3 regions of the Chelativorans composti genome follow, and region 2 is predicted to be linked to each of the others. Evidence: predicted binding sites of a transcription regulator. Region 2 holds the regulator's gene; each other region holds the start of a gene.
What was found. Region 2 encodes LexA, which represses DNA repair genes until DNA is damaged. Its sites were predicted from a motif close to TGTTCNNNNTGTGTTCNG; they were not measured.
Positions count from the first base shown of each region.

Region 1: a site for LexA is predicted at 4,080-4,097, ahead of ABD906_RS14275 (DNA recombination protein RmuC). Genes of this name have one in related genera too.
Region 3: a site for LexA is predicted at 4,523-4,540, ahead of ABD906_RS06870 (ImuA family protein). Genes of this name have one in related genera too.

Region 1 is NZ_BAABGS010000073.1:149,174-158,818, reverse strand. Features, by position in the region: gene dapE (succinyl-diaminopimelate desuccinylase) at 1-855, shown strand, start outside; gene ABD906_RS14295 (transporter) at 852-1,454, shown strand; gene truA (tRNA pseudouridine(38-40) synthase TruA) at 1,546-2,289, opposite strand; gene fmt (methionyl-tRNA formyltransferase) at 2,319-3,257, opposite strand; gene def (peptide deformylase) at 3,491-4,018, opposite strand; gene ABD906_RS14275 (DNA recombination protein RmuC) at 4,134-5,369, shown strand; gene hisG (ATP phosphoribosyltransferase) at 5,579-6,271, opposite strand; gene ABD906_RS14265 (ATP phosphoribosyltransferase regulatory subunit) at 6,271-7,389, opposite strand; gene hisS (histidine--tRNA ligase) at 7,444-8,895, opposite strand; gene ABD906_RS14255 (pilus assembly protein TadG-related protein) at 9,050-9,645, opposite strand, start outside.
Region 2 is NZ_BAABGS010000074.1:157,941-167,585, reverse strand. Features, by position in the region: gene ABD906_RS15055 (RluA family pseudouridine synthase) at 1-137, shown strand, start outside; gene ABD906_RS15050 (ATP12 family chaperone protein) at 180-956, shown strand; gene ABD906_RS15045 (LysE family translocator) at 1,009-1,647, shown strand; gene ABD906_RS15040 (SOS response-associated peptidase) at 2,107-2,778, opposite strand; tRNA gene ABD906_RS15035 (tRNA-Leu) at 2,861-2,946, opposite strand; gene lexA (transcriptional repressor LexA) at 3,131-3,850, opposite strand; gene ABD906_RS15025 (molybdopterin molybdotransferase MoeA) at 3,958-5,163, opposite strand; gene moaC (cyclic pyranopterin monophosphate synthase MoaC) at 5,163-5,663, opposite strand; gene trpC (indole-3-glycerol phosphate synthase TrpC) at 5,676-6,482, opposite strand; gene trpD (anthranilate phosphoribosyltransferase) at 6,538-7,560, opposite strand; gene ABD906_RS15005 (peptidyl-prolyl cis-trans isomerase) at 7,569-9,464, opposite strand; gene tpiA (triose-phosphate isomerase) at 9,607-9,645, shown strand, end outside.
Region 3 is NZ_BAABGS010000018.1:305,131-314,775, forward strand. Features, by position in the region: gene ABD906_RS06840 (MBL fold metallo-hydrolase) at 1-722, shown strand, start outside; gene ABD906_RS06845 (hypothetical protein) at 909-1,733, opposite strand; gene leuD (3-isopropylmalate dehydratase small subunit) at 1,836-2,441, opposite strand; gene ABD906_RS06855 (HpcH/HpaI aldolase/citrate lyase family protein) at 2,555-3,445, shown strand; gene ABD906_RS06860 (DUF1737 domain-containing protein) at 3,442-3,648, shown strand; gene ABD906_RS06865 (metallopeptidase family protein) at 3,856-4,302, opposite strand; gene ABD906_RS06870 (ImuA family protein) at 4,660-5,682, shown strand; gene ABD906_RS06875 (Y-family DNA polymerase) at 5,591-7,351, shown strand; gene ABD906_RS06880 (error-prone DNA polymerase) at 7,348-9,645, shown strand, end outside.

The sequences.
Region 1 (9,645 bases), on a different contig from region 2:
ATCGCCTGCTTTGTGGCGGCGGTCGCGCGCTACGTCGAGAAGCACGGGGCGCCGAAGGGCTCCATCTCCCTGCTGATCACCGGAGACGAGGAAGGCCCGGCCGTCAACGGCACGGTCAAGCTTCTCCAGTGGGCGGCGGAGAGGGGCGAGACGTGGGACGCCTCCATCGTCGGGGAGCCGACCTGCCCGCAGGCGCTGGGCGACATGATCAAGATTGGCCGGCGCGGTTCCCTCTCGGGCCGCGTGACGGTCAGCGGGCGGCAGGGGCACGTGGCCTATCCGCATCTCGCCGACAATCCGGTGCGGGGGCTCCTGAGCCTGGCCGAAGCGCTCCTCAATCCCGCGCTCGACAGCGGGACGGAGCAGTTTCCGGCGACGAACCTCGAGATCACCTCGATCGACGTCGGCAATCCGGCGACGAACGTGATCCCGGCGAAGGCCAGCTTCGCCTTCAACATCCGCTTCAACGATCTGTGGAACGCCGAGAGGCTCAAGGCCGAGATCGAGCTGCGGCTCAGGGCTGCGGCGGAGGACAAGCGGTTCCGCAGCGGAAGGGAAGAGCCGGTCCAGTTCGAGCTGAAGTGGGTCGGCAATGTCAGCCCGGTGTTCCTGACCCATGACGAGAAACTCATCAACACGCTGAGTGCCTCCATTGAGGCGGTGACGGGCCGGACGCCGGAACTGTCCACCACGGGGGGCACGTCCGACGCGCGCTTCATCAAGGACTATTGCCCGGTGGTCGAGTTCGGCCTGGTCGGCCAGACCATGCACATGGTGGACGAGCGGGTGGCAGTGGCCGACCTCGAGGAGCTCACCCGGATCTATCTGCGGTTCCTGGAGGACTGGTTCGGATGACGAACTGGGGCGCCGACATCCAGCAGTATTTCCATGGTGTCTGGCGCCTGATGACGGGCCGGGCGGACGGCCTGCGGTACCTCGACATTTCCGTCGACGGGTTCTGGAACTCTTTCTATGCCGTTCCCGTGTCGCTGCCCGCCCTGCTCATCAACTGGCTGGCCTTTGCCAACGAGGCGGAGGCGCTGATGCTGCTGCCCATGTCGCGGCTCGAGATCGTGCTGCGGCTGGCGCTGTCCAGCATCGGGTCGTGGATCCTGCCGCTGGTGGGCCTGCTCGCGGTGGCGAAGCAGGCGCGGATCGCGGACCGGCTCATCCACTACGTGGTGGCGAGCAACTGGGCCTCGGCGCTGCTCACCTGGATGATGCTGCCGCCGACGCTGCTGCAGATCTTCTTCCCGGCGCTGGCGGAAATCGCAATGTTCCTGTCACTGGTGCTGTTCTTCCTCACCCTGTTCCTGTCCTGGCGGGTGACGGTGGTCGCGCTCGCCAAGGGGGCTGCGATGGGAACCGGCGTGTTCTTCGGAATGCTGGTGGCTTCCATCGCCACACTGCTCATCCTGCAGTCGTTGCTCGGTATCAACGTGGGAAGCCTGTAGGAAGGGCCCGGAAGCTTTCGGACGCTCACGGAAAATCGGGCTCAAGCCGTTTGGGTTTCGAGGAAACCGGCCCCGCTTCCCAAGGGCCGATCTAGTAGTCCACGCCAACGAGATAGAGGCCGTGGGCCGGGGCCATGGGGCCGCAGCGGGAGCGGTCGCGCGCTTCGAGCGCCGCCTGGACATCGTCCGGCGTCCAGCTACCTTCGCCGACCTTCTTGAGGGTGCCGACGAGCGATCGCACCTGATTGTGCAGGAAGGAGCGCGCGGAGGCGCGGATCTGCACCTCGTCGCCGACACGGGTAACGTCCAGACGGTCCAGCGTTTTCACCGGGCTCTTCGCCTGGCACTGGCTGGAGCGGAAGGTGGTGAAGTCGTGCAGGCCGATCAGCCGGTGCGCCGCCTCCTGCATGGCCTCGACGTCGAGCGGCTTCCAGACGTGCCACACGCGGTTGCGGTCGAGCGCGAAGGGCGAGCGGCGATTGCCGATGCGGTAGAGATAGTGGCGGGCCCTGGCCGAGAAGCGGGCGTCGAAGGTTTCGTCCACCACGGCGGCCGAGAGGATTGAGACGGATTCCCCAGCGGCCAGCAGATGGGCGTTGAGGCCGTCGCGGATGTTGCGTTCGGGAAAGTTGCGCGCGAGATCGAAATGGCCGACCTGACCGAGGGCGTGGACGCCGGCATCGGTGCGGCCTGCGCCTTTCAGTGTCACCGTCTCGCCGCTCAGCGCAAGGATGGCGCGCTCGATCGCTTCCTGGACCGAAGGCTGGCCGGCCTGGCGTTGCCAGCCGGCGTAGTTGGTGCCGTCGTATTCGATGTCGATGCGGTAGCGGGGCATGGCTCAGCTGCGCTCCGGAGTGCTGGCGGTCACCTGATCCTTTGCCCCTTCTTCACCGGCGCGCCGCGCAGGAAGTCGGCGGCGGTCACGACCTTTCCGCCCGCGCGTTGCAGCTCGAGGAGGCGCACGGCGCCGGTGCCGCAGGCGACCGTGAGGAAGTCGTCCAGGACCTCACCGGGTTCGCCGCCCATGTCATCCACGCGTGTGGAGCGCAGCACTTTCACCCGCTCCAGCCTGCCGCCGAGTTCCATCTCGCACCAGGCGCCCGGCATGGGCGAAAGACCACGGATGTGGTTGTGGACGTCGCGGCCAGGGCGCGTCCAGTCGATGCGGGTCTCCTCCTTGGAGATCTTGCGGGCGTAGGTGGCGCCTTCCCCGGCCTGGGGCGTCAGCCTGAGGTCACCGGAGGCGAGGGCTGCCATGGCCTCGACCATGAGGGCAGCGCCGGTTTCCTTCAGGGCGTCGTGCAGCTCGCCCGCCGTCATGTCGGGATTGATCTTCACGACGCGGGTGAGCGCCACCGGGCCGGTGTCCAGCCCCTCATCCATCTTCATGATCATCATGCCGGTCTCGGCGTCGCCGGCCATGATGGCGCGCTGGATGGGCGCGGCCCCGCGCCAGCGGGGCAGCAGCGAGGCATGGCCGTTGTAGGCGCCGAGACGTGTGCCCTCCAGGATAGGCTTTGGCAGGAGCAGACCGTAGGCCACGACGACGGCGGCATCCGCGTTGAGGTCACGGAAGCGCCGCTGTTCCTCTTCGCTCTTCAGGGAAACGGGCGTGAAGACGGGTATGCCGAGCTCTTCTGCGACCTGATGCACCGGCGACTTTGTGAGTTCCAGGCCCCGGCGTCCGGCCGGGCGCGGCGGCTGCGTATAGACGGCCACGATTTTGTGCCCCGCCTCGTGCAGCGCCTTCAGCGTGGCGACCGAGAATTCCGGCGTTCCCATGAAAATCAGGTTGAGGGGCATTCTCACATCCTATGCGCGTTGCGCTTCTCGCGGGTGACCTGCCTGGCCGACATCCCGCCACATCCATTGCTGACCGCCGGCCAAGCCTGTTTTCGCCGGGCGGAAAACGGGAGGCTCAATCCTCCGTTGTCGCGGATGGAAAGGCAAACCGGCTCTCGTCTCCGCCGGATCCGTGCCCTGTCCCCGTGTCACGGGGCCGGGCGGGAACCGGCTTCCACCTTTCCAGGGACCGCTCAGCCCACCACGGGCGACTTGCGTTCCTTCGCCAGCTTCCTGAACTTGCGGATCACCATGTCGCGCTTCAGCTTCGACAGGTGGTCGATGAACAGGACGCCGTTCAGATGGTCGATCTCGTGCTGCAGGCAAGTGGCGAGGATGCCGTCGGCCTCGACGATCTTTTCCTTGCCGTCGAGATCCAGCGCCTTCACGCTGATGCGGGCCGGACGCTCCACTTCCGCATAGTAATCGGGAATGGACAGACAGCCTTCCTCGTGGACGTTCATGTCCTCGCTCTTCGCGAGGATTTCAGGGTTGATGAAAACCTGCGGGTTCTTCGGTTCGTCCTTGCCGGCAACGTCGAGCACGAGCATGCGGATCGGCTCGCCCACCTGCACGGCCGCGAGGCCGATGCCGGGCGCGTCGTACATGGTGTCGAACATGTCGGCGGCGAACTTGCGCAGTTCGTCGTCAATACGCTCCACGGGCTTTGAGACCTGGCGGAGCAACGGATCGGGAAGAATTACAAGCGGTCGAGTAGCCATTGGCGTGACGTAATTGCTCCCGTGTCGGGCGTCAATGCGGTCGGATGGCACGGGTACGTTTTGTTCTCGTTTTGATCTTCTCGGGCGGGGCGGAATCGTCTACGGTAACGCGATGATGGATTCAGCGTCGCTTTTCGCCAGTCCCGTGTTCCGCCTCGGCGCGGCCACCTTCACCGTGGGTCATGTAATGGCTACGGCGGGCGGTGTCATCCTGTTCCTAATGGTTCTGATGGCGATCATGGTTGCGCGGGCCTCGCGGGCGAGGGCGGTCGCGGCGGCGGAAGCGGAGGAGCGGCTGCGGGAGCTCGCCCGCACGCAAGCCGAACTGCACGGGCGACTCGGCACGATGGCGGAAATCCTCGGCTCCCGGCAGGCGGAATTGACCAGGGCACTCACCGAACGGCTCGACGGGATGACGCACAGGCTCGGCACCTCGATCCACGAGCAGACCAAGGCGACGCACGAGAACCTCGCCAAGCTGCAGGAGCGGCTCGCCGTCATCGACACGGCGCAGAACAACATCCAGGCGCTCGCCGGACAGGTGGTCCAGCTGCAGCAGATCCTCTCCAACAAGCAGACGCGCGGGGCGTTCGGGCAGGCACGGATGGAGGCGATCATCGCCGACGCGCTGCCGTCAGGGGCCTACGAGTTCCAAGCGACGCTCTCGAATGGCGCGCGGCCCGACTGCTTGATCCGTATGCCGAACGGCGCACCGTCGCTGGTGGTCGATGCCAAGTTTCCGCTGGAGGCGTGGAACGCCATGAAGGCTGCCGGGAGCGAGGGCAGCGCCGAGGCGCGCAAGGCGGCGGAAACCGCCTTCCGGCGCGACATCGAAGTGCATATCCGGGCGATCTCCGAGAAGTATCTCATCAACGGCGAGACACAAGAGCTCGCCTTCATGTTCGTGCCGTCGGAGTCCATCTTCGCGGAGATTCACGAGAATTTCGAGGCGCTGGTGCAGCGGGCGCATCGGGCGAGGGTGGTGATCGTATCGCCCTCGCTGCTCATGCTCTCGGTGCAGGTGATCCAGTCGGTGCTCCGCGATGCGCGGATGCGAGAGCAGGCGCATCTCATCCAGGCCGAGGTGGTGAAGCTGATGGAGGACGTGACCCGGCTCGACGAGCGCGTGCGCAAGCTGCAGGGTCACTTCTTCTCGGCTCAGAAGGATGTGGAAATGATCCTTACCTCCGCCGACAAGATCACCAAGCGCGGCAGCCGCATCGAGGCGCTGGAACTGGGTGAGGCGGAAACCGGCGGAGCGGTTCGAAAGTCCGGTGCGGGCGGGGGAGAGAAGGCCGGACCCGTGTCGCCCGGTCAGGGCCGCCTGCAATTGCGCGTGGTGGATGAGTAGGCAAGGCCGTCATGGCGTGCCGTACACCTTAATGCTGAGCCCGTCGAACCATCATGGTGGGCCAGCCGAACCATGAAGGTGGCAAGAACCGACACTGTCGCTCCAAGTCTTTGTGGACCCGCCGCAGAAAGCCTTTGTGCTTGCCGCCCTCCGACAGCTCCCGGTTTGACGAGCTCACCATGAGGGGGGCGGAGGGAGGGCCAGAGGTGTCAGCGGTTCAGCGCGTCCACCATGGCAGCGATGACGGCAACATCTCCGGCAGAGCGGTCCTTGAGGGATTCCACGAGGCAGGCCTGCGAGCGCAGGATCACGCCGTCTTCGAGCACCTTCAGGTGGTTTGCGCGCAGCGTCGAACCGGTCGAGGTAATATCGACAATGATGTCGGCGGAGCCAGCCGCGGGCGCCCCTTCCGTGGCACCGAGGCTTTCGACGATGCGATAGACCTGGATGCCGTGCTTCTGCGAGAAGAACTGCTGCGTCAGGCGCCAGTACTTGGTGGCGATGCGCAGGCGGCGGCCATGGCGGTGCCGGAAGTCGGCCGCCACATCGTCAAGATCAGCCATGGTGGAGACATCGAACCAGACGTCGGGCACGGCGACGATCACATCGGCGCGGCCAAAGCCCAAGCGGGCGCGAATGGCGACCTTACGCTCCCACTCGGGGATCGTCTCGCGGATCAGATCCTCTCCTGTAACGCCCAGATCGACGTTGCCGGCTTCCAGCTCGCGGGCGATTTCCGAGGCGGAAATGAACTTCACGTCGATGGCCGGATGGCCGTCGACGGAAGTGCTGTAGCTGCGGTCGTCCTTCGGCGGCGTGACGCGGTAACCGGCCTTCTCCAGGCGGGCGATCGCCTCGTCCTTCAGGCGGCCCTTGGACGGAAGTGCGAGGGTGACGCTCATCAGCGGGCCTCCCTGAGGGTATCCACGCGGTCGAGCCAAACCGAGAAGCCGACGCCCGGAATCGGCTCCTGCGCTCCGAGCAGCGTGAGCAGCCGGTCGTAGCGCCCGCCGCCGGCAAGCGGAAGGGCGAGACGGTCGGTGGTGATCTCGAAGACGAGACCGGTGTAGTAGTCGAGCGGACGGCCGAAGCCGGAATTGTAGCGGACGTCGGCGACGGAAACGCCGGCGGCGGCGATGGCCGCGTTGCGCTTCTCGAAATTCGCCAGCGCCTCGTCAATGGCGATACCTGCCCTGACCGCGAAGTCCGCCAGCGTGGCCACGGCGTCCGACAGCGGCACGCGGATCGCGAGGAAATCGCGGAGCGCCTGGAGTGCCTGTTCTGAAAGGGTCACGCTATCCAGATGCCGCTTCTCGATGAGGCGGCGGGCAATCTCCCTCGGATGGCGGCCGGCGCCGGGCGAAAAGCCCATGTCGACCATCGCGGTCTCGATGTAGGCGGCGAGCGCTCTCTCGTCGCCTGTCAGCACGAGACCTGCGATCTCGGCGGGCAGGGGCTGGGAGACGCGCGCGGTTCGGAACTCCTCGATGGCCGCCGACAGGCGGTCGGGCGTGCCGAAGGCGCGCAGCAGGCGCTTCTGCAGTCCGCCCGGCAGACCAAGGGCGGAAAGCACCGCCTCGAACATCGCCTTGTCGCCGACCGTGATGGTGAGGGGAACAGAAGGGAGCAACCGGGCGATCAGCGCCGTTGCGTCGCAGAGGGAGCGCGCATCCGCTTCGGCGCGGTCGGGCGAGCCGAGATCCTCGATGCCGGCCTGGAAGAACTCCGCGCGGCCTTCGCGGCGCTGGCGGAAGACCTCTCCGAGGTAGCCGTAGCGGCGCGGTGTCGATGCGCGCGAGGCAATGTGGTCCAGGCAGACGGGAATGGTGAAATCCGGCCGCAGGCAGAGGGATTCACCCGTCTCGCTCTCGGTCATATAGATGCGGCGGCGCAGGTCCTCTCCCGCCATGTCGAGGAACGGGTCGGCGGGCTGAAGGATGTCGACATGCGTCAGCACGACGTCCCGCTCGGCGAACAGGGCGAGGATATCCGCGGCAAAGGATGGGTAGCGGGAGGTCATCGGGCTCGAGCCTTTCGCGTTAGCGAGCGTCTGCGTCCACCGGCAGGGTGGACGTCAGCCGCGTCCGTCTTCCGCCTGGGCCGCCAGCACACGCTTGACCGCCTCGACCATCTCGCCTTCCGGCACCGAGAACTGGGCGGGACGGGCCTCGCGCCAGGTGGCATTGTCGGCGATTTCCTGGGAAAGGCGCAGACCTTCGACCAGGTCCTTGATCTGTACCTCGCCCTTCGCGCGCTCGTCGCCGCCCTGGATGATGACGCAGGGGCTGCCGCGGCGGTCCGCATATTTCATCTGTGCCTTCATTCCGGCGCCGCCCAGGTACATCTCGGCACGAACGCCGGCCTGGCGCAGGTCGGAGACCATCTTCTGGTAGCGGCCGAGGCTTTCGATGTCGCGGTCCATGACGAGGACCACGACCGGCGCAACGGTGTCGGCCGTCTTCAGCTTGCCGAGGTTCTTGAGCGCGGTCATCAGGCGGGAGACGCCGATGGAGAAGCCGGTGGCTGGAACAGGTTCGCCGCGGAAGCGGGAGACCAGCCCATCATATCGGCCGCCGCCGCCGACGGAGCCGAAGCGGACGATCTGGCCGTCCTCGTTCGGAACCTCGAACAGCAGTTCGGCCTCGAAGACCGGGCCGGTGTAATACTCCAGGCCGCGGACGACCGAAGGGTCGATCTTGATACGGCCGTCATCGTAACCGGCGGCGGCGCAGAGGGCCTGAATGTCGCGAAGCTCGCGCACGCCTTCATTGTCCTCGATCTCGCCGGTCTCGATGTAATTCATGACCTTGGCGATGGCTGCGTCGTCGAGTTCTGCGCCCTTGGTGAAGTCGCCGCTCTCGTCGAGGCGGCCCTTGCCGAGCAGCAGACGCACGCCTTCGGGACCGAACTTGTCGAGCTTGTCGATGGCACGCAGGACGGTGAGACGGCGGCCGGCATGCTCGTCACCGCTCAGTCCGATCGAGTCCAGAACGCCGTCCAGCACCTTGCGGTTGTTGACACGGATCACGTAGTCGCCGCGCCTGATGCCAAGCTCCTCAAGAACGTCGGCCATCATCATGCACATTTCGGCGTCGGCGGAGACGTCCGGCGCGCCGACCGTGTCGGCGTCGAACTGCATGAACTGGCGGAAGCGGCCGGGGCCGGGCTTCTCGTTGCGGAAGACCCAGCCGCAGCGGTAGCTGCGATAGGGCTTGGGCAGGCGCTCGAAGTTCTCGGCGACGTAGCGGGCGAGCGGTGCCGTCAGGTCATAGCGCAGCGACAGCCACTGCTCGTCGTCATCCTGGAAGGAGAAGACACCCTCGTTCGGCCGGTCCTGGTCGGGCAGGAACTTGCCAAGTGCGTCGGTGTATTCGATGAGGGGCGTCTCGACCGGCTCGAAGCCATAGAGCTCATAGACGCGGCGGATCTTCACCAGCATCTCGTCGACAGCGCGAATGTCCTCGGGGTGTCGGTCGACAAATCCGCGCGGGAGCCTTGCCTTCACCTTGTTCGCCTTGTCCGCCATGTCTTTAGCTCTGGATCTGGTGGTTGAAATGAATATTCGCGCGGCATGAAGGCCACCGCGGGGCGGTGACGCGAACATGCCGCGCGTTTCCCTAACCGATCAGGCCTGCACCGACAAGTCTGCAGCGCAGGACTGATTGCGCATGATAATAGTATCAGCCGACGAAGCGGAGGTTGGACAGCTCGTCCGCGATGCGCCGGAAGGTCTCCGAGAGTTCCGCGCCGGTCGTGTTCCAGAACAGCTTCTGGCCGCGGCGGACGCGGGATTCGGAAGCGCATTGCTGCAGCAGGTCGATCTGCGCCTTTTCGTCGGCCTTCTTCGTGCTGAGATCCAGCGCGACGGTCATGACGATGATGCCCGCATTCTTCGCGTTCGTGCACACCTTCTGCATGTGCTCGTTCATGGCCTTGGTGTAGTTGTCATTGTCATAGGTGGTCGGACGGCTCGTGCCGTCAAAGATGCGCTTCTTCGAGGCATAGCCGTAGTTCGAGTAGATCGACTTGTTGTTGGCCTCGTCGGCGTAGCCCAGGCTGCTCGGGGTATAGTAGGTGTTGGCGCCGTCGGTGAGAACGATGATCACCTTGTCGTTGCCCTTTTCCTTGTCCGGGCGACCCTCGGTGAAGGGCTCTCCGCCGGAGATCACGCGCCAGCCCCAGGCGATGCCCTCGGGCACATTGGTGGCGCCGTCGGCAATCATTCCGTCGATGGCATCCTTGATACGCTTGATGCCCGCCGTCGTCGTGACATCGG
Region 2 (9,645 bases):
TCCATGCCCGGCGCATCGTGATCCCGCATCCGGATCCCGGCAAGGGCGTGATTGACGTGACGGCCGAGCTGCCGCCGCACATGAAGCAGAGCTGGAACCTGCTCAGCTTCGACGAGGCTTCGGCCGAAGAAGAATGAAGGGAAGGTGGCCGCGCCAACGCCGCCGCCTATATGAATGACATGCGTGAACTTCTGAACGATCTCGAACAGGGGCGCCAGCCGGACCCGATCCGCGCCGCCCAGGAAAGCATGCGCCCGCAACTGCCCCGGCGCTTCTACAAGGAAGTAACGGTGGGCGGCGAGGAGGGGGCCTTCAAGGTGCTGCTCGACGGAAAGACCGTACGTACGCCCGGCGGAGCCGAAGTCATTCTCCCCAGGGAAGGCATGGCGCGGCTCGTGGCGGACGAATATGCCGCGCAGGGCGAGCGGATCGATCCGATGACCATGCCGGTGACGCGGCTCGTCAACACCGCCATCGACGGCGTGGCGCGCGACCCGCAGGCCGTTCTCGAGGATATCCTGCGGTATGCCTCGTCCGACCTGCTTTGCTACCGCGCCGAGTCGCCAGAGCGGCTTGTGCAGATGCAGCGGGATGCCTGGGATCCGGTGCTGGACTGGATCGAGGGGACGATCGGTGCGCGCTTCGTGCTCGCCGAAGGCGTGATGCACGTGCAGCAACCGCGCGAGACCATTGCTGCGGTCGGCAGCTATCTCGCGCAGCGGCGCGAGGTGTTCCGTCTGTCCTCCCTCCATGTCATGACGACGCTGATGGGATCGTCGATCCTGGCGTTGGCGGTCGAGGCCGGGTTCCTCGATGCCGAGGACGCCTGGAGGGCCGCCCACATCGACGAGGACTGGAACGCCAGCCAATGGGGCGAGGATTACGAAGCCGCCCAACGGCTTGCCGCTCGCAAGCGGGACATGATGGCGGCGGTTGAATTGTTGCGGATTCTCTAGTTAACTGATCAGCAGAGGCCGACCCTTTTCTCGCCGATCATCGAGGTGCCCGATGTCCCTTGAAACCTGGCTTGCATTCGCGGCGGCGTCTGCCGTGGTGGTCGCCATCCCCGGACCGACCATTCTTCTGGTGGTCTCCTACGCCCTGAGCCATGGGCGCAGAATCGCTTTTGCGACGGTCGCCGGCGTGACTCTCGGCGACTTCACCGCCATGACGGGCTCGATGCTCGGCCTGGGCGCTTTGCTCGCCACTTCGGCCACGCTGTTCACCGTGCTCAAGTGGATCGGCGCGGCCTATCTGATCTACCTTGGCATCAAGCTCTGGTGCGCGCCGGTGAGCGAGGAGAGGGGGGAGACGCCCGACGCCCCAGCTGCCACCTTGCGGCCAGGCCGGATCTTCCTGCACACCTATGCGGTAACCGCGCTCAACCCGAAGACGATTGTCTTCTTCGTCGCTTTCCTGCCGCAGTTCATGAACCCTTCATCGCCGTTGCTGCCGCAGATGGTCATTCTGGAAGTCACCTTCCTCGTCATCGCGACGGTGAACGCGGCGCTGTACGCGTTCATGGCCTCGGCCATCCGCTCGCGGATCGGCAATCCTACCGTCCAGTACGTTATCAATCGGACGGGCGGCACGCTGATGATCGGCGCCGGCCTGCTCGCGCTCGGCTGGAAGCGCGCAGCCGCTTAGAAGAGCAGTTCAGTTTTTTACGAAACACTGAACTGCTGTAGGTAAGCGGCTGGTCATGGTTCCGGACAGAAACCGGTTTCCACTTTCCTTGAACGGCTCCAGGCCCGGTTCCGAGCAGGTCTGAACCGTCTCCTTCCGGCCGCAGGAAGCATATGATTGGAGACGTTCAGATTTTCCCGGAGGTGCAGGTCGCTCAAAATCAGTTCCGCGGACTATCAGATTTCGATCCTTGATAAGTTTTAAAAAACAAATAGGTGAGTTAGAATCTTCACGTTCATGTGAAGGTTGAAGCTTTTGGAGTCGGTCAAAATCCTCCGGGGAAGACCGTAGCCCTGTTCGTTAGCTACGGGCAAGAGGTAGCGCTTTTCAAGCACGCCCCGGCGCGCGGATGGGAAACCGCTGCGGGCTTTCGTACAGAGCGGCGAAAAGGCTGGCTTGGGCCACACGAGGCTGAACATGTCAGGGCAGCTTGGGCCGGTCCTTCTCGCCGGGCAGGATGATCAGGTCGCTCTCCTCCGCAGGGCGCTGCAGGTGCCGCGCCTCGTCCCAAGGGGCGCGCAGCCAGATATCGATCTCCTCGTCACGGGTGAGGATGACTGGCATGGCCTTGGGGTGCACCTGCGCCACAAGGGCGTTCGACGCGGTGGTAAGAAAAGCATAAAGTTCGTGGGTGGCCGGTTCCTCGCGCGCGAGGCGCTTTCCGGTCCAGCGCGTCCGGAGCCCGGCGAAGAAAAAGGGGCGTCCGTCCGGCCGCGCGAACCAGGCGTCCGGAGTCCGTTCGCCCGGCCGCTTGCGCGCGGGATCAGGCTCGGCGAATTTCAGCACCGGCACCAGGCATCGGTGCCCGGGTGAGAGCCAGGGACGCCAATGGGGCGAGACGGTGTTGCGGATGTTGGTAATGCCATAGTCGAAGTCCTTGCCCTGGAGCATCGAGGGAGGAGAGGGCATGCCCCAGCGAGCGCGCACCATCTCAGGCCCGCCCTCGACCATGCGTATGACGGGACCGAACCGGTTCGGATAGACGTCGAAGCTTTCCTCATTGAAGAAGGCCCGGTCCGCCAGCCTGTCCAGAAGGCGCGAGAGCTGGCGAAGCGCCTCAATGTTCGTTGTGGAGGTGTAGAGGTTGCACATGGCCGTATAACCCGCCCTGACGGCAGGTACGATGGCTGGTTTTTGTCCAGCCTGGCAAGATACAGCGGCAATGTTGAAGGCTTGGTGCGGACGGCGGGGGTCGAACCCGCACGGGCGAAGCCCGAGGGATTTTAAGTCCCTTGCGTCTACCAGTTCCGCCACGTCCGCATTGTGGTCCTTTTCCCTTGCTTCAGCCGCTGCGTCAATTGCGGCAGAGACGTTTTCCGGACTCTTCCGCAAGGATTTGGTCCGCGCGGCAGTCTCGACAGATGCCACGAGCACTTGATGGCAAATGACCGCAACAGGCAACAGGGCAGGGCAGGGCCTGACGGCGGCCCCGCCGCATCATCACTCAGTGATACCGCCGGATGAGGCCGACGAGCTTGCCCTGCACCTTCACGCGGTGGGGCGGGAAGATGCGGGTCTCATAGGCGGGATTGGCGGCCTCCAGGGCGATGGAGGCGCCCTTGCGGCGGAAGCGCTTCAGCGTCGCCTCCTGGTCGTCCACCAGCGCCACGACGATGTCGCCCGGGTTGGCCGTCTGGGTGTGGCGGATGATCACCGTGTCGCCGTCGAAGATGCCGGCCTCAATCATCGAATCACCCTTGACCTCAAGCGCATAGTGCTCGCCGCCGGAAATCATGTCCGGCGGGACGGCGATGCTGTGGGTCACGTGCTGAATGGCGTCGATCGGCACGCCCGCGGCGATGCGGCCCATGACCGGAATGGATATGCTTGTCTCGCTGGAAACCGGCGTGGCACGCGAAGGCGTCGGCGCCGGTTCGGGCTGGCTCTGGCCGCCCTGGATGACCGAGGGGGAGAAGCCCCGGGAACGCGGCGGCACGTTCGGCATCATCGAATCCGGCAGGCGTATGACTTCCAGAGCCCGCGCGCGGTTCGGCAGGCGGCGGATGAAGCCGCGCTCTTCCAACGCGCTGATCAGGCGGTGGATCCCCGACTTTGACGCGAGGTCCAGAGCTTCCTTCATCTCGTCGAAGGAAGGCGGGATGCCGGTCTCCTTGAGACACTGGTGAATGAACAGCAAGAGTTCATGCTGCTTGCGGGTTAGCATCGGCTCCGAACCCCTGAATCAAAGTAAAAACAAATCCAGAACATAACGTAGACGTTCAGGATGTGTTCTGCAACTGGTAACTTGCAGGGCGAAAGGTTAGAGCGGCGTTAACGCAGCATGAGAACCTGGCAGCGCTCGCCGGCCTCCGCCGCCGGCGCATGCGGTTGGCGGATGATGAGCGCGTTCGCGGCGGCAAGCACGCTCAACATGGAGGAGTCCTGGACGGGGAAGGGGGTGGCGATGAGCCCGCCCGGTCCGGGGACCACCGTGGCGCGGACATAGTCGCGCCGGCCGTCGTTGGCGGGCATGGGGGCGCCGAGCTCCGCCTGGTGCAGGTTAGGCGCATGCAGCCGTCCGCCGAGGCGGCGCACGAGCGGCCGCAGGAAGACGTGGGCGCATATGAGACTCGAGACGGGATTGCCCGGCAGGCCGAGCACGGACATGCGGCCCAGGCGTCCGAAGATCAGCGGCTTGCCCGGCCGCATGGCGATCTTCCAGAAGGAGAGCTCCATGCCCTCTGCGGCAAGCACCTCGCGGGTGATGTCGCGGTCGCCGACGGAGGCGCCGCCTAGCGTCACCAGCACGTCGGCCCCCGCCTCGCGGGCGCGGCGCACGGCGGCGGCGAAACCCGCATGGTCGTCCGGCACAATGCCGAGATCGAGCACCCGGCCGCCGTCCTGCTGGACGAGGCCGGCGACGCCGAAATTGTTGGAAGCGATGATCTGATCCGGACCCGGCTCGGCTTCCGGGGGCACGAGTTCGTCGCCCGAGGCGATGAGTGCCACGAGCGGGCGACGGATGACCGGCACCTGAGCATGGCCCGACGCTGCCGCCAGGGACAGTGCCGCCGGATCGAGCGTGCGGCCCGCTTCCAGCACCGTGTCGCCAGACCGAAAGTCCAGTCCCGCGCGGCGGATATGGCGGCCTGGGGCGGCAGGCTCCAGCGCCTCGATCCTGCCTTCGTCGATGACCCGGGCGTTTTCCTGCAGAACGATCGTGGTGGCGCCCTTCGGCAGCGGAGCGCCGGTAAAGATGCGCACGGCGGTTCCGGCGGTCACTTCACCGTCGAATCTTTTGCCTGCGGCGGAAGTGCCGATGACCTTCAGGGTGACAGGCGTGCTGGCAATATCGGCGTCCCGCACTGCGTAGCCGTCCATGGCCGAGGCGTCGAAGGGCGGCTGCGTGCGGCGCGCCTCAATCGGAGCAGCCAGAACGCGGCCGACGGCCTCGGCGAGCGGAACGGTTTCAGCGGAGACGGGCTGCACGCCCTCCAGGATGCGCTCGAGGGCCTCATCGACAGAAAGCAGGGCCATCAGTCCCGCTCCCCGCGCTTCCAGTGGCCGGACTTGCCGCCAAGCTTCTCCTCAAGCCGGATTTCCCCGATCACCATGTCCTTATCGAGCGCCTTGGCCATGTCGTAGATGGTGAGGCAGGTAACGGAGACAGCCGTCAGCGCCTCCATCTCGACGCCGGTCTTGCCGGTGAGTTTGGCGAGGGCGCGGATCCGCAGGCCGGGCAGGGCCTCGTCCGGCTCGATGTCGACGGAAACCTTGGTGAGTGCAAGCGGGTGGCAGAGCGGAATGAGGTCGCTCGTCCTCTTCGCTGCCATGATGCCCGCGACGCGCGCCACACCGATCACGTCGCCCTTCTTCGCGTTGCCGGCAAGAATGGCCTGCAGCGTTTCAGGCGCCATCCGAACGCAGCCGGTCGCGACCGCCACGCGCTCCGTATCCGCCTTGGCTCCCACGTCGACCATGTCGGCCTTGCCCTCGGCGTCGAGATGGGTAAGCCGCTTATCCTCCTCCGCGGACATGAAAACCCTCCTTCAGGCGGCCGGGGCGAGCCCCAGCAGGCTGCGCGTTGCCTCCGCCACGTTCTGCTGGCGCATCAGGCTTTCGCCGACGAGGAAGCTGCGAATGCCCACCTTGGCAAGCCGCTGACAGTCTTCGTGGGTGAAGATGCCGCTTTCGCCGACGATCAGCCGGTCGGACGGGATCATGGGTGCGAGCCTCTCGGACGTGGCCAGCGTCGTCTCGAAGGTTCTGAGGTTGCGGTTGTTGATGCCGATCATGCGGGAGGAAAGCTTCAGCGCCCGTTCCAGTTCCTCCTCGTCATGCACCTCGATGAGCGCGTCCATGCCGAGCTCGAAGGCCGTTTCCTCCAGCGCGCGCGCCGTGTCGTCATCGACGCTCGCCATAATGATGAGGATCGCGTCGGCGCCGAGCAGACGGGCTTCCAGCACCTGGTAGGTGTCGAGCATGAAGTCCTTGCGGATGGCTGGCAGCGAACAGGCCGCCCGCGCCTGGACCAGAAACTCGGGCGCACCCTGGAAAGAGGGGCCGTCGGTGAGCACGGAAAGGCAGGCAGCGCCGCCCTGCTCATACTCCTTCGCCAGCGCCGGCGGATCGAAATCGGCGCGGATAAGGCCCTTCGAGGGGCTAGCCTTCTTGATCTCGGCGATGAGACCGAAGCCGCCCTGGTCCTGTTTCGCCTTCAGCGCATTCATGAAGCCGCGCACGGGCGAGGCGTCCTTCAGCCGCGCCTTCAGTTCCGCCTGGGGGAGGGCGGCCTTGGCAGCAACGATTTCCTCGCGCTTGTAGGCTTCGATCTTGCGCAGAATGTCCGCCATCAGATGCTCCTTCCAGTGCAGCGGGCAGTTGTCGTTTGCGTCGGTGAAGGGCAGGGCCTCAGTCAGCCGTTTTCCGGTTGGAGACCTCCACGAGCTTCTCGAGCGTGCGCAGGGCAGCGCCTGTGTCGAGCGACTGCGTCGCCATCGCGATGCCTTCCTCAAGGCTCGAAGCCTTGTCAGCCACCACCAGCGCGCCCGCGGCATTGAGAACCGCGATGTCGCGGTAGGGGTTCCTGGCGCCTTCCAGAACGGCGCGCAGCGCCTTGGCGTTCGCGACGCCGTCACCGCCGCGCAGCGAGGCCATGTCGGCCTGTGCGAGGCCGACGGATTCCGGCGTGATCTCGAAGGTCTTCACCTCGCCATTTTCGAGGCTCGCCACCAGCGTCTTGCCGGTCGTCGTCATCTCATCGAGGCCGTCACCGTGAACGACCCAGGCCTTCTCGGCGCCAAGGTTGCGGAGGACATGGGCGAGCGGCTCCACCCATTGCGGCGCGAACACGCCGAGCAGCTGACGCTTGGCTCCGGCCGGATTGGCGAGCGGTCCGAGCAGGTTGAAGATCGTGCGCGTGCCGAGCTCGAGGCGCGTCGGGCCCACGTGGCGCATGGCTGAATGGTGCATGGGCGCAAACATGAAGCCGATGCCGGCTTCAGCAATGCAGGCCGCGATCTCATCCGGCCCCAGCTCGATGTTGACGCCGAGGGCGGCCAGCGAGTCGGCCGCGCCGGACTTCGAGGAGAGGGCGCGGTTGCCATGCTTTGCCACCGGCACGCCGCACCCTGCCACGATGAAGGCGGCACAGGTGGATACGTTGTAGGAGCCGGAGGCATCGCCGCCGGTGCCGACAATGTCGACGGCGCCTTCGGGCGCGCTGACGCGCAGCATCTTGGCGCGCATGGTCTCCACCGCGCCGGTGATTTCGGCCACCGTCTCGCCGCGCACCCGCAGCGCCATCAGGAAGCCGCCCATCTGGCTCGGGGTCGCCTCACCGGACATGATGATGTCGAAGGCCTCGCGCGCTTCCTCGTGGGTCAGCGGCGTACCCGTTGCCACCTTCGCAATATGCGCCTTCAGATCAGCCATGACTTACCTCAGAACAGGGTGAGGGCCTGCTGTACCGCAGCCCGGTTGACCGTGACACCCAGATCGGCCTGCAGGCGCGCGGCAAGCTGAACCAGCAGATCCTGGGTCATGGTATTGCCGACCGCCCTGGCGACATCAGCCGGGACGCTTTCCGCGGAGGCGGAAGCAGGCTGAAAGACCTCCGTGACCTGGAACAGGAACTCGCCGTCTCCCGCCGGGTTCGCAAACGAGCCAACGGAGCCCTGCGGGATGCCGAACACGGCGGTAACGCCCGGACGGCCGAGGTCGGGATCGTTCGCCTCGCGCTTCAGACCACGCTTGGTAATCTTCTCCAGACCGAACTCGGAGGCGACCTGGTCCAGCGTCCTGGTGCCGTCGCGCACCGCCTTGGCAAGCTCCTCGGCCTTGGCCTTCAGGCGCTTCGCGACTTCCTCCCTGGTCCAGTCGGCGACCACGCGGTCGCGCACCTCGTCGAGCGTGCGATCACGGGCGGGGATGATCTCGTCCACCTCGTAGAACAGATAGCCGTGCGAGCCCACGTCGATGGGCGCGTTCTCGATGCCTTCGTCCGTCTCGAAGGCTGCCGCGAGAAGGCGTGGAGCGGCCGGCAGGTCGGAGACGACATTGCCGTTCTGGTCCTCGCCGCCGCGCGAGATGGCCTTCACGGTGCGAACCTGAAGGCCGAGGCTCTGGGCCGCTTCGGCAAGCGTGGCGCCGCCGGCGCGCGCATCCTCGTAGGCGTCATAGGCGTCCTGGATCTGCCGGGTCGCGTCGGAAATGGCGAGTTCCTTGCGGATCCTGTCCTTCACCTCAGCGAGCGGCGTTACCTTCTCCGGCTCGATCTTGGTGACGCGCAGGATGACCGGGCCGAACATGCCGTTCACAATGTCGCTCACCTGGTTCTCGGCAAGCGAGAACGCCGCATCGGCGATGGTCTTGTCGGCGATCTGGGCATGGGTGAGAGAGCCGAGGTTCACGTCCTCGGGCTTCTTGCCCTGGAGCTGAACCAGATCCTCGAAGGTGACGCCGGACTTCAGGCTTTCGACCGCCGTGCTGGCGGCTTCCTCGCTGTCGAAGTTGATCTGCTCGATCGTGCGGCGCTCCGGCACCGTGTAGCTGGCGCGATTCTGCTCGTAGTAACGCTCGATGTCCTCATCGGAGACCGCGTCCGGATCGGCGATGTCCTCCGGCTCCAGCTTCACGAAGCTGATAGTCCGGTACTCGGGAGCCGCGTACCCGGCCTTGTGCTCCTCGAAATAAGCCTTGAGTGCATCGTCGGACGGAGCCTCGACCGGCTCCACCAGCGAACGCGGCAGGGCCACGTATTCAATCGTGCGGTCTTCGCCGCGATAGCGGGCCATGCTGGCAAGCAGGGTGTCGGGCGCCTTCACGCCGGTAGCCAGCGCGTCGACGATCTGCTGGCGGCGGGCGGCTGCCGTCTGGTTGCGCAGATAGGCGTCGCGGGTCATGCCGATCTGCTGGAGGATGTAGTCAAACTGGGCGACGTTGAAGCGACCGTCCGGGCCCTTGAAGGCAGGATCGGCGGCCGCAAGTTCCGCAATGCTCTCACGGGAAACGCCAAGGCCCATCTTGCGGGCCATTTCGTCAAGCAGGGCGCCGACCGTGACCTCCGAGAGAACCTGCTCGCTGATACCGAGGGCCTCCGCCTGGGCGCGCGTCAGCTGCGTGCCGAGCTGGCGCGACAGCTCCGAGACCCGCCGATCGTAGGCCAGTCGATAGTCCATCGCCGACACGCTCGTTCCGCCAACGGTCACGACCGATCCGCCGGTCGGATCCATCAGCATCTGTCCGGAAATGCCCCAGATGCCGAAACTGACGACAAGAATGGCCAGCAGGAGTTTTGCGATCCAGGTGTTGGCTGCGTTGCGGAGACTGTCGAGCATGGAAACGTTTCTTGCCAGCTGTGAGGTTATGGTGATCAACTGTTGGGAATAGCGTCGTTATTCGCCACTGTCGATTGCTTTGTGATGCCTTTTTGATAGTGAACAGACAAGTTGTCCGCTAGCTGATCAGGAGTTGCAGCCCATGACGCCAGGAATTCGTCCGCTCATCGCCGGAAACTGG
Region 3 (9,645 bases), on a different contig from region 2:
TCCTTGCCCACGTGGAGGAACAGGGGCTGGAGATCGAATGGATCCTCGATACCCATCCGCATGCCGATCATTTCTCGGCCGCGAGCTATCTCAAGTCGAAGACGGGTAAGCCCATCGGCATCGGCGAGAAGATTGTCGAGGTCCAGAAGCTCTGGAAGGACTTCTACAACTGGCCCGACTTTCCGGCCGATGGATCCCAGTGGGACCGGCTCTTCGCGCATGGCGACACCTTCTCCGTCGGAACCATCCCGGCCCGCGTGATCTTCTCGCCCGGCCACACGCTTGCCTCGGTCACCTATGTGATCGGCGACGCGGCTTTCGTGCATGACACGGTCTTCGTGCCGGATTCCGGTACCGCCCGCGCCGATTTTCCGGGCGGCAGCGCCTCGCAGCTTTACCGCTCGATCATGGAAATCCTGTCGCTGCCGGACGAAACACGGATCTTCGTTGGCCACGACTATCAGCCCGGCGGCCGCGAGCCGAAGTGGGAGTCGACGGTCGCGGAGGAGAAGGCCACCAACATCCACATGTCGAAGTGCCGGACGGAGGAGGAGTTCGTGACGCTGCGCGAGGAGCGCGACCGCACGCTGCCGATGCCGCGTCTGATTCTCCACGCGCTGCAGGTGAACATCAATGCCGGCCGCCTTCCGGAGCCCGAGTCCAACGGCACGCGCTATTTGAAGATTCCGCTCAACATCCTTCCGGATGCGAACTGGGGGTAGGGGGGGACAGCCCCCTTCATCCTGAGCTTGTCGAAAGGTGAGCCCGTCGAAGGGCGAGTAACCGTCTGACGGCCTCATGGTGAGCTTCTCGAACCACGAGGCCGGTCGAGCGGGTTTCACTTCTCCTCGGGAGGCGGTCTCCCGTGCTTGAATGCGTTCTGCACGAGGGGGCAGTGACCGCCCGGGTCAGTTCTTTTCGATGGTTTCCTGCATGGCCTTGCGCACGTCTTCCGGCCACTCGGAGAGGGCTGGCCAGGCTTCCACCCCGCCATTACCGTCCTGCTGGGCGAAGTAGATCTTCCTGTTCGCCTTGTCGATCGCCATGAAGGCGTCGGCCGACCCGCACGCGTGCGGCACGCATCCGGACGCATAGGCGATTCCTGACGCAAGCTTATGGAACCCGTCCGTGACCGAGAGGCCCGTCGCCACGTCCACCAGCTTGTTCCCGAGCAGGGTCTGCGCCATCTTGTAGACCGCTTCGTTCGAGAAGGCATCGACCGGATAGGCGAGATCGTCGATGTTCAGGCTGTCCCAGCTGGTGCCGGGTTGCGGTGTGTAGCTGAGCGTCCCTGCCAGCGTGAGCCCTTCGTCTGGAGTCCAGACCTGCACCTCAGCGGAGGTTCCTGGCAGGAGGTACGGAACGAAATAGATGGCGCTGTCGGTGATGGCCGGGGAAGGGGAGCCGCAATCATCGCCGGCCAGGGCGGTTTTCAGCTCCTCGTCCTCGGGCTTCCATGCGATTACGGTCCTGGGTCCGCAGGCATTGCCGCCAGCTCCGACCTGGAACAGCGCCGCTTCCACCGTGCCAATCTCCACTATGCGGTCATAGTCCAGGAAATATCCCCGGACGATTTCCGTGCCGTTATAGGACAGCACCTTCTCCATGCTGTCCGTCTCGGAGATCGTGAAAGCTCCATCGGCAAAGGGGATGGAGCTTTCCTCCTCGGCCTGTGCGCCGGAAAGCGTCAGGATCAGCGTCGCCAGAGCAAGATTCAAGTTTCGGCAATTCATTAATGAACTCCTGAAGTGTCAGGTTATGAAAAGCCGAATCTTTTTAGGCCACTTTCCAGCCGATGAAAATCTGCACGAATGGAGAAAATGGCTTCAGGCGGCCTACACCCAGGGACGGGTCTCGGTCATCTTCTGCTCGAAGCTTTCGATGGCGGCGCTCTTCTCGAGCGTCAGGCCGATGTCATCCAGGCCGTTGAGCAGGCAGTGGCGCTTGAAAGCGTCGATCTCGAACTTGATCACGCCGCCGTCGGGACCGCGGATTTCCTGCTGCTCGAGGTCGATGGTGAGCGTAGAGTTGGCACCGCGTGAAGCGTCGTCCAGCAGCTTCTCCAGCTCTTCCGGGCTGACGGTGATCGGCAGGATGCCGTTCTTGAAGCAGTTGTTGTAGAAGATGTCGGCGAAGCTCGTGGAGATCACGCAGCGAATGCCGAAGTCCAGAAGCGCCCACGGAGCATGTTCGCGGCTCGAACCGCAACCGAAGTTGTCACCCGCGATCAGGATCTTGGCATTCCGGTAGGCCGGCTTGTTGAGAACGAAGTCCGGGTTCTCCGAACCATCCTCCCGGTAGCGCATCTCGGCAAAAAGCCCCTTGCCCAGGCCGGTGCGCTTGATCGTTTTCAGATAATCCTTGGGGATGATCATGTCCGTGTCGATATTGACGATCGGCAGGGGGGCAGCGACGCCGGTGAGCGTAGTGAACTTTTCCATGGGACCAAACACGCCTATCAAGAACCGATGGGTTGGGGGAGTTCTTTACACAAGCTGGCGCGGCAAGCAAACCCCTCTTGCATCGAACGAATGGCTGCGTCATGGACAATCGCATGAAAGAACAGTCCATGTCCCTCCGCCGCTCCGTCCTCTACATGCCCGCCAGCAACGAGCGGGCGCTGGCGAAAAGCCCGTCGCTTGCCTGCGACTCGATCATCTTCGACTTCGAGGACGCGGTTGGTCCCGACGAGAAGGCGGCCGCCCGTGAGCGGCTGCTGGCCTTCCTTTCAGGCGCCGGACGGCCGCAGCGCGAGCTGGTGATCCGTATCAACGCGCTGGACAGCGAGTGGGGCAGGGACGATCTGGCAGCGGCCTGTGCCTGCCGGCCCGACGCCATTCTCATCCCAAAGGTGGAGGGTGTCGAAACGTTGCGCGAGGTCGACCGCGCTCTCGCGGAATTGAATGCCCCGGCGGACCTGAAGCTCTGGGCGATGATGGAGACGCCACGCTCCATTCTCAACGCCGGCACGATTGCGGACTATGCGCGCGATCCGTCTTCCCGGCTCGATTGCCTGGTGGTCGGCCCCAACGACCTCGCCAGGGCAACCTGCATGGTGCCGGGGCCTGACCGGGCGAATCTCCTGCCGCTCCTGCTGCAGGTCGTGCTTTGCGCCCGCGCGGGCGGCATCACCGCGCTCGATGGTGTGTCCAACAACTTCCGCGATCTCGAGGCATTCGCTAGCGAATGCCGTCAGGGCCGCGAGCTCGGCTTTGACGGCAAGACGCTCATCCATCCTGCCCAGATCGACGGTGCCAACCGCATCTTCGGCCCCACCGACGAGGAGGTCGCCGAGGCGGAGGCCATCGTCGCCGAATTTGCCGAGCCTGAGAACAGCACCCGCGGCGTCATTTCCATGGGGGGGAAGATGGTCGAGCGGCTGCATCTGGAAATGGCCCGGAGCCTCCTTGAGAAGGCCCGGCTGATAAGGGAAAGGACCCAATGAAACTCTATCGCTTCCTGACCGGCCCCGACGACGCCTCTTTCTGCCACAAGGTAACCGCGGCCCTCAACAAGGGTTGGCAGCTCTACGGCTCGCCCACCTATGCCTACGACGCCGAGACGAAGACCATGCGCTGCGGCCAGGCCGTATTCAAGGAAATCGACGGGATCGACTATTCTCCGGACATGAAGCTGGGTGATTACTGAGGCCCCGGCTCACGTCCGATCGCGGTAGGAAAAGAGGGAATTGGTTTCTGCCCGCAACCGCGATGGAAGATCAAGCTTTGACCCTATCGCGTTCCGGTCCTGGCCAGGGCCAGGTGCCGGGGTTCTTTTTCGAAACTGCAGGACCCTGAACGAGAAAAGGCACGGGCGGGCGTCCGTGCCTTTTCTGTTTCAGCCCGGCAGGGAAAATCAGTCCGATCCCGACAGATACCCGTCGTCGGCGCTGTTCTCGATGCGCACCATGTCATCGTCGGACAGGCCGAAGTGGTGGCCGATCTCGTGGATCAGCACATGCGCGACGATGTCGCCCAGCGTTTCCTCGTTCTCGGCCCAGTAGTCCAGGATCGCCCTGCGGAAGAGCGTGATGCGATTCGGTCCCATCCCGGTGTCGGGATTCCAGCGTTCCGCAATGCCCCGCCCCTCGAACAGGCCCAGCAGGTCGAACGGTGTCTCGAGAGCCAGGTCGTCCATGATTTCCTCGGAGGGAAAATCGGCAACCTGAATCACGATGTCTCCGGTCAGCTTGCGGAACTGTTCCGGCAGATTCGCATAGATTTCCATCGCCAGCAGTTCGAGTTCTTCAAGCGATGGGGAAAGCTGGTCGTGCCAGGACCTTGTTCTATATATGCGTGCCATTTTTTATCCTTTGCCCGCATATAGCGTTTTCTGTTGCAGGTTGCGAGTGTTTCACGAGACTGTGGTAAAAGTCTATTTGGGGAAGGATTCTCGCAAAGGCCAGGGCCTCGGCCGGAAGTATCCCCGATCTGCAGTCTCCTTACTGCGTAAGGCCGCGCGGGTCTATCCTCCTTCTCTCTGCACGTGCTGCTTGACTCGGGGCCGGACCTCTGGAATCCATAAGAACATAACGTGAACAAACGGAACGGTTCGGAAACGTTTGGGACCGCTCCCTGTCCGAAACAGCGAAAACAAGCCTGGGCCACGTCCGGCATTGGTAGGCCGGGATGCCCGCAGCGAATGAGAGAGTGAACGACCATGGCACCCCCGGCCATGGCGCAGGACCTGCTTTTGTCCCTGCGCCGGCAGATTGCGCGGATTGAAGGCACCCAGCCCGAACGGCTGGAGGGTGGCGGTCTGCGCGAGGGCAGGGACTTGATTGTGTCCTCGCCGGGGACGGGGGACGCGCCGGAGATGGCAGGCGTGCAGGCGGGTGCGCCGGAAACGTCCGAAGCCGGACTGCTGGTCCGCCGCCATGCGCCGGATTCCGGTCGCATCCGGCTGGGCGTGGCGGGGCTCGACATGGCGCTGGGCGGCGGCTTGCCCCGCGCTGCGCTGACGGAAATCATCGGCCGCCAGACCCGCGATGCCGCTGCGGTGGCGGGTTTCGCGCTGGCCCTGGCCGCGCTCGCCGGCAGGGACGGGCAGCTGCCGCTGCTCTGGATCGGCCTCTCCCATTTTTTCATGGAGGCGGGGCTTCCCTATGCGACGGGCTTCACCCGTCTCTTCGGCATCGCGCCGGACCGGCTTCTGCTCGTCCATCCGAAACGCATCGAGGATGCCCTGTGGGCGGCCGAGGAGGCTGCCGTGCAGAACCGTTTCGCCGCTATCCTGCTGGAGCTGCATGGCAATCCCGCCCGGCTGGATCTCACGGCCACCCGCAGGCTGAGTCTGCGCGCGCGGGCGGCGGGCTATCCCCTTTTCCTGATCCGCCACGGCGGCAAGGCGCAGCCCACCGCGGCCACCACCCGCTTTGAGGTAGGGGCGGCCGCCTCGTCCCTGCGGGGGACGTTTTCCGGCCCGGTTTCGCGCTCCATCGGTCCGCCCGCCTTCGCCGTCACTCTCACGCGCAGCCGCACCGGAAAGGAAGGCACCTTCGTGCTGGAATGGAACGCCCATGACCTTAGCTTTCAGGAACGACAGCCCGTTCGGGGAAGACCTCTTCACGCAGGCGAGGAGCGTGCGGCGGATGCTGGCGGTCTGGCTGCCGCATCTTTCGACGGACCGCATCTTGCGCCAGCGCCATGGCACGGGCTGGCGTCAGGCCGGAAGGCAGGCTGAAGTTCCGCCGCTGGTGTTAAGCCACCGCGAGAACAACACCCAGCGCATCGCCGCTCTCAACGAGACGGCGGAAGCGCTGGGCCTGCGCCCCGGTATGGGCATCGCCGACGCCCGCGCCATGCACCCCTCCATCGAGGTTCTGGAAGCCGATCCGGAAGCCGACCACCGCCTGCTCTGCCGTCTCGCCGACTGGTGCGATCACTTCACGCCGCTTGTCGCGCTCGACGGCAGCGACGGCCTGATGCTCGACATCAGCGGCTGCGCCCATCTGTTCAGCGGCGAGAATGCCCTTCTGCGCGTTCTGCTGCGCCACCTCACCCGGCAGGGCTTCGACGCCCGTGCTGCCCTTGCCTCGACGCAGGGCATGGCCTGGGCCGCGGCGCGGTTTGTGGCAAAAGCGGTTCCAGGAAAAGTGGGAACCGCTTTTCCGTCCGGAACCGCGACAGGCAAACAAGGCATGGTTCCAGGAAAAGTGGGTGCTGCTTTTCCGTCCGGAACCGCGGAAAAACAAGGGGGTAGGGCAGGTCGGGATTTCTGTGAAGGTCCGAACCACTTGGGTCCTTCCGCTAACATCCCCCCGGGCGGCGAGCGCGATGCGCTTGCGCCCATGCCGCTTGCCGCGCTGCGGATTCCGCCGGAGACGGTCGCGAAGCTGGAAAGCGTGGGCCTGCGCCGCGTCGGCGCTCTGCTCGATGCTCCGCGCGGACCGCTGGCGCGCCGCTTCGGCCAGCTTCTGGTCACCCGTCTCGATCAGGCGCTGGGCACTGTCGAGGAGGCCATCTCGCCCCGTTTTCCGGTTCCGCCCCTGTCCGTCGAGCGGCGGCTCGCCGAGCCCGTCAGCCTGGTTGAGGACATCCAGTCCCTCCTGCTTCTGCTGGCCGGGCGGCTGAAGCAGGACCTCGAGCGTCGGGGTGAGGGTGCGCGCCAGCTCACGCTTTCCCTGTTCCGCATGGATGGCGCCGTCACGCGCATCGCTGTCAGCACCTCGCGCCCCCTGCGCGATCCGCAGGCCATCGGTACGCTTTTCGCGGAGAAGTTCGCCGTCCTCGAGAACAGTCTCGATCCCGGCGAAGGCTTTGAGCTTGTCCGCCTCGCTGCGGCTTCGACGGCCCCCTTCGTTGAGAAGCAGGAAGACCTCCATGGCGATCCGGCTTCGGCCGGCGAGGAGCGCTTCGCTCTCGTGGTCGACCGGCTCCGCGCCCGCCTGGGCGACAGCGCCGTGCTGATGCCCTCACCGGAGGAGAGCCACATGCCTGAGCGCGAGGGCCGCTTCGTCGCCTTCCGCGTCTGGGTGGAATCCCCGTCCGCCGCCCGCTACGCCACCGCCGGCAGCGCAGTTCTCAAACCCGATACCCAGTTCGATGCGGTGCCGGCCGCGCTGCTGCGCCCGCTCCGCCTGCTTCTGCGGCCGGAGCCGGTCGAGGCCGCCGCCGAGGTGCCCGAGGGCCCGCCCTTCTCCTTCCGCTGGCGCAAGGCGCTCTACCGCGTCGTCCGCGCCGAGGGGCCGGAGCGCATCGAGCCGGAGTGGTGGCGCATGCCCGCAGGCACCCTGCCGCGCGACTATTTCCGCGTCGAGGACACGGAGGGCCGCCGCTTCTGGCTGTTCCGCGAGGGCATCTATGACGGTGGGGCCAACCCCCGCTGGTTCATGCACGGGCTCTTCCCATGAGCGCGCCGGTCGGAAGCCCCGGGGCCGCGCAAGGCCCGCGCTATGCGGAATTCGGCATCCAGTCGAATTTCTCCTTCCTGCGCGGCGCCTCTCGTCCGGAGGAGCTGGTGCTGGCCGCCCATGAGCTGGGCTACAGCGCCGTGGGCCTTGTGGATCGCAATACCGTGGCCGGTGTCGTGCGCGCCTGGAAGCAGGCGCAGGCCTGCGGCATCGCCTATCACCCCGGCAGTCGTCTGGTCTTTGCCGACGGCACGCCGGATATCCTCGCCTATCCGCAGGACAGGAAAGGATGGGCACATCTCTGCCGCATGCTGACCCAGGCCAATCTCCGCGACGAGGCGAGCAAGGGCGCGCCCGTCCTCTACCGGCAGGATCTCCTGCAATGGGGCGCGAACCTGTCGCTCGCCGTCCTGCCGGAGCTCGCCCTCCCGGCGGCGGAGACCCTCGCCTTTCTGCACGAGCTGCGGGCGGCTTTCGGCCGCTCGGTCTGGCTCGCTGTGGCGCCGCAATTCCGGGGGGACGACCGTTGGCGACTCGCCCAGGCAGCAGCACTGGCGGAGGCCGCCCGCCTGCCTCTCATGGCTACCAACGACGTGCTCTACCATGAGAAGTCCCGCCGCCCGCTGCAGGATGTGCTCACCGCCATCCGCCTCAAGACCACCATCCACCGCGCTGGCTTCGCGCTGGAGGCCAATGCCGAGCGGTATCTGAAGTCGTTGGAGGTCATGCGGCGCCTGTTCCGCGACTGCCCCCACGCGCTGGAGGAGACCCTGCGCTTTGCCGCAACCCTCTCCTTTTCGCTTGATGAATTGCAGCACAACTATCCCGACGAGGTCTCCGAAAGCGGCCTCACCGCCGAGGAGGAGCTGGAGCGCCTCACCTGGGAGGGGGTGAAGCGGCGCTTTCCCGGCGGCCTCGCGCCGCAGCACGAGGCGCTCATCCGCAAGGAACTCGCGCTCATCCGGAAGAAGAGCTACGCGCGTTATTTCCTGACGGTCTACGACATTATCCGATTCGCCCGCAGCCAGGGCATCCTCTGCCAGGGGCGCGGTTCGGCCGCCAATTCGCTGGTTTGCTACTGCCTCGGCATCACCGAGGTTGGCCCCGACATCATGGACCATCTGCTTGAGCGCTTCATCTCCGAGGAGCGCAACGAGCCGCCGGATATCGACGTCGATTTCGAGCACGACCGGCGCGATGAGGTGATTGCCTACATCTACCGGAAGTACAGCGAGAAGAACACGGCGCTCGCCGCGGCCGTCATCACCTATCGCGGCCGCTCGGCCGCCCGCGAGGTGGCGAAGGCCATGGGCCTCTCCGAGGACGTGGTGAACGCACTCTCGGGCTCCATCTGGGGCTGGTCCAGGCATCCGGTGGGCGAGCAGGAGGCGAAGGCCGCCGGGCTCGACCAGTCCGACCCGCTCACCCGCCACGTGTTCGACCGCGCCAACGAGATAATGGGCTTCCCCCGCCATCTCACCCAGCATGTCGGCGGCTTCGTCATCACGCGCGACCGGCTCGACGAGATCGTTCCCATCGTCAAGACCGCGATGGCGGAGCGCAAGATGATCGAATGGGACAAGGACGACCTCGACAATGTCGGCCTGCTCAAGGTCGACATCCTGGCGCTCGGAATGCTCTCCTGCCTGCGCCGCTGCTTCGATCTGCTGGAAGCCCATTACGGCCCGCGCGACGCGCACGGCCGCCCCTATACGCTCGCCACCCTGCCGCAGGAACAGAAGCCGGTCTACGACATGATCTCCCGCGCCGATACGATCGGCGTCTTCCAGGTGGAATCTCGCGCGCAGATGTCCATGCTGCCGCGGCTTCGGCCGCAGACTTTCTACGACCTGGTCATCGAGGTGGCGATCGTCCGCCCCGGCCCCATCCAGGGCGACATGGTGCATCCCTACCTGCGCCGGCGCGAGGGGCGGGAGAAACCGGAGTACCACAACGAGGAACTGCGGGCGATTCTGGGCAAGACCTTGGGTGTCCCCCTGTTTCAGGAACAGGCCATGAAGATCGCCATCGTCGCGGGCGGCTTCTCCTCCAGCGAGGCGGACCAGCTGCGCCGCGCAATGGCCACCTTCCGTCGCACCGGCGCGGTCAAGCACTATCGGGAAAAACTCATCGAGAGCATGGTCCGCAAGGGCTACCCGCGCGACTTCGCCGAGCGCTGTTTCCGTCAGCTCGAGGGCTTCGGCGAATATGGTTTCCCGGAGAGCCATGCCGCTTCCTTCGCCCTCCTGGTTTACGCCTCCGCCTGGTTCAAGGCCTATTATCCGGACATCTTC